DNA from 2 places in the Rothia sp. CCM 9419 genome. Region 2 is predicted to be linked to the other one. Evidence: riboswitches for the same ligand, from Rfam matches in the RefSeq annotation. Region 2 holds a riboswitch; the other holds the start of a gene.

Region 1 (3,414 bases), on a different contig from region 2:
GTATGAGCTGTCACCCACGCCAAATCGGCTGTGCACCAATGAACAGTATCCGCAACTTTTTGCCGATCATTACAAGTAGCTAACTCATCAGGACGAAGCACACCATCAGCATCAACAACATCAGGCAACAAATCATAAAGTAACGCATGAGAATACGCCGTCTGCGTCAAATACCCGCCCATAGTATGAACAAGACCCTTAGGCTGGCCCGTTGTCCCCGACGTATAAATAATAAATAACGGATCTTCAGCATCATGCAATGAATAATCATGTGTATCTGGAACACCCTCAATCAAATCGTGATACCAAACATCTCGCCCCAAACACCACGGAACACTCTGTCTTTCCTGCTCGGTAGCTGAGGTACGGTTCACCACCACCACATGCTCAATATTATTCTCAGACGAACACGCCTCATCCGCTATCGACTTGACCGGAACAACCTTACCCCGACGATTCTGACCATCAGTTGTAATTAATACCTTGGCACCAGTATCTTCTACCCGAAACTTCAAAGCCTCCGCCGAAAAACCGCCAAAAACAAGAGAATGAATCGCCCCAATACGCGCACAGGCAAGAGTAAAAATAATAGTTTCAGGAATCACCGGCAAATAAACAACAACACGATCACCCTTAACCACACCCAAACGCTCTAAACCATGTGCCGCCTGAGCCACACGGCGTTGCAACTGAGCATAAGTGATAGCTTCACGATCACCAGGTTCACCCTCAAAGAAAAGCGCAACCTTATCGCCAAAACCTTGCTCTACATGCCTGTCCACACAGTTATAGGCAACGTTGAGCTGACCACCCTCAAACCACTTAATCGTTGGAACAGAAAATTCTTGAACACCATCTTCACGAACGTCTACTAAACGAGGAGGAATAAACTCATGCGTTTTATCCTCATCCCATAGCTTTCCCCAACTAAGACGTTCTCGCGCCTGCCTTGCCCAAAAATCAATACGTTCTTGATCCGAAACATCTGCCGGATTCTGCACCTGATTTCGAGGGTCTGAATAAGAAAAAGACGAACAATACGACATCGATACTCCCATCGTTTCTGGCATTAGCACCACCGCATAAGCGAGGTTGCTGCGACGTCTTAGAGCCAGGTCTCTCAGCCGCTCTGGATGGTTTAGACGAGTTCTACCGTAATACCTTCCGTACACATTCATCTAGACGTTACTTTCCATTGCCAGCAGATGAACACATCACGTTGCATAGAGTCATATTCCTTAGCGAACGTCACCCACCGCAATAAACACTGAAGCTCTTGGGTACCAAGAAGAACTTTTTATAAGCTAAACCCAGCGATCACGAGTTCCAACGTCAAGCTCTGGCTTGTTGGACGGCAACCCTCTTCCCGTAGCGGGGTGCCCCAGATGAAGATCCGGCTCAAAATAATCACAACGGCAAATACGGCGCCTATGCGTCGGGCATATCAACACCGAAAAATATGGTTCTCAATATGCCACGCCTCATAGAGGAGTGCTCTCTCCTCTAAGAACGCAAAGGAAAAAACTTATGGCAACTCATACCGCCACGACAGAACAACCTACTACGACACCGTCTTCTTCTAAAAAACGTATCGTTGTCAACGCGTTTGATATGACCACAACAAGCCACCAAAGCTTCGGCTTATGGCGTCATCCGCGCTCGCGAGCCGATGAATATAACACCATTAAATATTGGACAGATTTAGCTCAGGTGTGCGAAAAAGGGCTTTTTGACGCGGTCTTTATCGCTGATGTGGTGGGCGTATACGACGTGTATAAGGATTCTGTTGCACCCGTACTTCGTGATGGTGCACAGGTGCCGGTAGGTGATCCGTTCTTACAGATTTCGGCGATGGCAGCGGTCACGGAACATCTTGGTTTTGGGGTGACAGCTGCCGTGACGTATAACCAGCCTTATACTTTGGCTCGTTCTTATGCAACGTTAGATCATTTAACGGGTGGTCGTGTTGGTTTTAACGTAGTGACTTCTTATCTTCAATCTGCGGCAGAGAATCAGGGGCTTGCCGGTCAGATTGAGCATGATGAACGATACGAAATTGCTGACGAATTTCTCGACGTCTGTTATAAGTTATGGGAAGGCTCTTGGGAAGACGGAGCGGTGCTACGTGACCGTCAGCGCGGAATTTTTGCAGATCCTGAGAAAATTCATCCTATTTTGCATCAAGGCAAGTATTTTCAAGTTCCTGGAATTTCTTTGACCGAGCCGTCTGTTCAGCGTACTCCCGTAATTTTTCAGGCTGGTGCGTCTTCTCGCGGTCAGGCTTTTTCTGGAAAACATGCCGAAGCGATTTTCATTTCTGCTTTACGTCCAGATTTGACCAGGCATGTGACCTCTCGTATCCGTGATGAGGCTGAGCGTTCCGGACGCCGCCGTGATGACGTGAAGATTCTTGCCATGCTTTCGGTGGTAGTTGATGAAACTGACGAGAAGGCACAGCAGAAGTATCAGGATTATGTGAAATATGTGGATATAGAGTCTTCTCAAGGAATTGTTGGTGGCTGGTCTGGTGTTGATCTTTCACTATTTGATGAGGACGAGATTCTTGAGTATGTCAAGACGGAGTCCATCCAATCCTTTTTGACGCCTTTTACTTTGCAGTCTCAGACGAAGAAGTGGACTCGTGCTGATATTGCTCGTCATTGCGCTATTGGTGGTATGGGCGATGTGATTATTGGTTCTGCTCAGACTGTTGCTGATGAGCTGGAACGCTGGATTGATGAGGGTGATTTAGACGGTATTAACCTTGCGTATCATGTTTCGCCTGGTTCTTTTGAGGATTTTGTGGAGTTTGTTGTTCCTGAGCTTCAAAAGCGGGGCCGGTATCGTACGGAGTATGAGGGGCATACATTGCGTGAGAATCTTTTTGGTGTGGGGCATACACGTGTGAATGAGCGTCATCCTGCGGCAGCATATCGTGGCGCTTTTGCTGGTGGTCCTAACGCTGCTGACACTCCTGCCCGTCAGTTTTTGAGCTTGGCTCAGAATCAGGCAGAGCGTTTATAAGAGTTTTTCTTCTGGTCATGATTCGCCGTGTGAGGGTTCTCTTTGGTGTAGGGGGTATATCAGAGAGAACCCTCATCTTTTAAAGGAGCGATGACCAGAGCCTACAGATATTTTCTACGACCTTGATACGGTTGGGGCGGGCAACCCATTCGTCGTATCGGAGGGTTTTGCATTGAGAGATGTATTCTTCAGAGATACTTTCTAACTCTTTAACCATTCCTGTATCAACGATGAAGGTGGATACTTCGAGGTTGAGCGCAAATGAGCGCGGATCCATGTTGGATGAGCCGATGAACGTGAGGTGGTCGTCTACAAACATGTATTTTGAGTGCAATACGGTTGGCCCGGGGTATTGTTTGATGGTGACTCCGGCATGGAGAAGTTTCTCGT
Region 2 (3,414 bases):
TCATCATGCTGTTCTTCAACTTCTGCGATAGCAGAATTCTGACGAGAGTTTCGACGTTGCGCTTTTTTCTGCTCGCGGGCAAGACGTTTACGACGACGGCGCTCTTCACGGTCATTCTTTAGCTCAGAGAAACGCTCAAGCTCAGTAATAGCGCCACGATGGAAGATAGGGGCCATCACCGATCCCATCATCACGCCACAAGCAATCCAACCGGCAGATAAAGCACCAAATAATAAAGCATCTGGCCCTAAATCAGTAAAACGTCCCATACCAAGAGAACCGCGCGATGCCCAACCGCATAACGCCAAAATGATGCCGGCAGGAATAGAAACAAAGATAGCTAAGGCAAAAGTTGATAGTGGCAAAGAAATCCAGCGGAAAGGAATTTTAAGAGAAAGCCACTCATCAAGATGGTCTTCGCCGGCGCGGAAGAACCACCAGCCAGCAACAATACCGCACAGCACAGGAACCGCAATAGCAATATAGCTCCACGGCTCATTGACCGTTGGTAAGGCACCCAGAAGAGGGAAAGCGGGGAGCACACCAGTAGAGTGTTCAAAGAAGTTTACGGAGGTATGTTCTCCCAATGAGAAACCAGCTCCGACACTCCAAGACATCGCCCAAAAAACTACGTTAGGGATGACCCCAAGCTGTAAAAAGGTCAAAGCCGTATCGCCGATAGCACCAGCATCAAGCAATTGATAAATTGTGACGACATCGCTCCAATGCCAGAGCAAAGACAAGCTCAGTAATAGCCCTCCACAGCCAATAAACGCAAGAACTGCCACGATTGATGCGCGAAGAACCGTCCAAACATAAGAACCCGTCCAACGTGAGTACTGGCTAAACTGAGCAACCCATTCTGCAGCGTTAACACCGATCATTCTCGCCAAAGAACGAGACTCGTACCAGCCACCAAGAATAAGCCCTGATAAAACGACCCAACACGGTACAAGTGCAGAAGCTACAGGGTACGCTACCGCAGCAGTATCTGTTGTCAAAAGGCTCAAGCCCCCAGCACAGGCACTATAAGTGATAGCTCCGGTTAATGTTGGTATCCAGAATTGTCCCTCACGAGATGCTTGAGCTAAGACTCGTCCTGAACGGAAACATAACCATAAGGGTATCAGCGTTAAACCCAACGGGATAAAGCTCATCGTCCCCTGAATATCGGGGGTGTCTCCATACGGGGCAGAGATGTTCAGATGAAGAGGAACCCCATGGATTAGAAGCCACATTTGGCTAACTAAAACTGCCATAGCGTAGAGGTCACGCTGTTCAAAACCGCCGGTAAACCATACGGCACCCAGTAGTAGCACTACAGCAAAGCAAGAGTAGAAGGCAGTACGAAAGAGTTCGACAACCCCCTGTAGCCAGAGGGGCATCGGTATCGAACGTTGTTGAGGTTTCATCACGCTGGTTTTCATCGTCTTTTATCTTGTCATGAACTCTATTGAACTCTGAAGTTCACACAGCTTTTCTCATCCAAATGAGACATAAACCAAGGATTTTCTTCACCGCGTGCACCCCACTGAACCATACCATGTATGCCGGTCAAGACGCTAAGCTCATCACAGCCTACATCTTAAGATCATGCAAAAGACACAGTGTTTATAGTCCTCGCGCGGTGTTTTCATGCAACGGATTAACGGCAGGGACTCCCCAGCGACGATAAATATCTGCTTTAGAAGAAACTATTTCTAGCTGATGCACTTCAGCGGTAGCAGCCATGAGCCCTTCAAGTGCGGCGGTAGGCAATGGCGTATAAGGGCCTTCTGGTGAGGGGCGTTCTTCAGCACGAATTTGGCGACCGGCCCATGCCAAAGATACGTTCGTATCAACGTCGAGGACCTGCCCGCTAAAACGTTCGAGAAGTTCGTTAACCCACCGCTCTGTTTCAGGGTAGGGGTAAAGCCCTTTAAGTTCGCCTAGGCTAAGTGCTGATATGTACATCACCATATATGAGCGACGGCGAAGAAACGCAACGACCTGCGGATGTGGTGTGGCTTTGCGAATCTCTGCTAGTACATCAGAGTCTAGAAGTAGTCCTCTTATACTCATGCTGCTTGTAAGATACCGTATTCCTGGTTAGGGATACCGTGCGGATTAGGAGAGAGCAAAAAGTTAAGAAACTCAGAACGCTCATGGGAAATACGAGTGTAATCTTGAATGCTTACGGCAGCGTAACCGCCACGAGTTTGAGCAGAAGAAACAGTTTGAATATTGTGCTGAGGGCGAGCGGTGTTGTGCATGATACAACTGCGCTGAATGCGCTTTCCTTTCGAAGTGCTCTTGTCCGTACCAGCCTGCGTACTATGACGCGAATACGAACCGCTTCGTCATCCGAGCCACCCGTGAACATGGGGTTGGCGTTCAACTAAAGTCGGAGCTTATCAGTTGAAACTCTTGAAGCTGAATCCAGAATAACGCAACCACCACAAAAAACAAAGAGCTCAACCCAAAATATTTGAGAGATTTAGGCTACACCAGCTTTGGTGCAAGCTCATCCGGTAACCTAGAACATATATGCACCCTGCCAGCAGAGGATACAACCACCGTGAATGCACCATCAGCTTTCCCCAGAATCCCCGTCAGCGCAGCAAAAATTATCCAGCAAGTAGGACACCGCACCTACCTGCGCGGAAAACAATACATGCAAGAAGGCAAAGTCGCCCGATACTCCTACGACGCCCAAGCACACATCCTGACAGGAACAACCTACGGCGACGCAACAGACCCATACCTCAGCAAAATTGTCTTCCCCGCAGAACAGGTTGAAGGATCCCTCGCTTTCTCCGCACGATGCACCTGCCCAGTACGCACCGACTGCAAACACTCCGTAGCCATCATGCTCACCGCCATCGAAAGAGCCGAAAAAGTTAGCAAAGCTCAAAGTTCCACTCAACGCGTCACAGACGGACTCAGCGAAGAACAGCTCAAACACCACGGAATCACTACTGCACAAGAGCTAGCAGAACAACAAAAAATGTCGACATGGCGCAGAACACTGTCACAAACACTGGCGCAGCATCACCGGATACCCTACGAAAATAACAGCAATACCATCGCCGCTCTCGACCTCAAAATGCACGTTAACTCCCGCTTCGCACTCGGTAGCGGTCAACACAAAACACCACGTATCACCCTACAAGCACGCCCACTCGTCCAAGGTAAAAACAACCGTTGGATTAAAGACGGCATCAACTGGGAACACTTCCAAAAAGATTACACCGGAAAGACAAGCAGCCACGCCCTCCGACCCGAACACGAACGATGGTTGCGAGAGTTCTACTCCATCATCAGACCTTGGCAATCAGCGTATACTTCCCACCGCGATTGGGTAACACTTTCTACGGTTAACTCGTCCCTACTATGGAAAGTACTCAAAAAAGCAGAAAAAATAGCACTGCCCAT

What was found. Region 2 has a riboswitch for S-adenosylmethionine ahead of ACN08W_RS07740 (nuclease PIN). Riboswitches for the same ligand answer to the same signal wherever they lie in the genome.
Region 1: linked by a shared signal. The riboswitch ahead of ACN08W_RS05635 (LLM class flavin-dependent oxidoreductase) and the one ahead of ACN08W_RS07740 (nuclease PIN) in region 2 are both predicted to bind S-adenosylmethionine.

The regions. Positions count from the first base shown of each region.
Region 1 covers NZ_JBLXXY010000005.1:41,442-44,855, reverse strand. The annotation lists gene ACN08W_RS05640 (AMP-binding protein) at 1-1,046, opposite strand, end outside; SAM riboswitch class I at 1,052-1,140, opposite strand; SAM riboswitch class IV at 1,316-1,428, shown strand; gene ACN08W_RS05635 (LLM class flavin-dependent oxidoreductase) at 1,528-3,024, shown strand; gene cls (cardiolipin synthase) at 3,104-3,414, opposite strand, start outside.
Region 2 covers NZ_JBLXXY010000009.1:3,591-7,004, forward strand. The annotation lists gene ACN08W_RS07730 (DUF6350 family protein) at 1-1,427, opposite strand, end outside; gene ACN08W_RS07735 (plasmid stabilization protein) at 1,612-2,061, opposite strand; gene ACN08W_RS07740 (nuclease PIN) at 2,058-2,252, opposite strand; SAM riboswitch class IV at 2,284-2,412, opposite strand; gene ACN08W_RS07745 (SNF2-related protein) at 2,558-3,414, shown strand, end outside.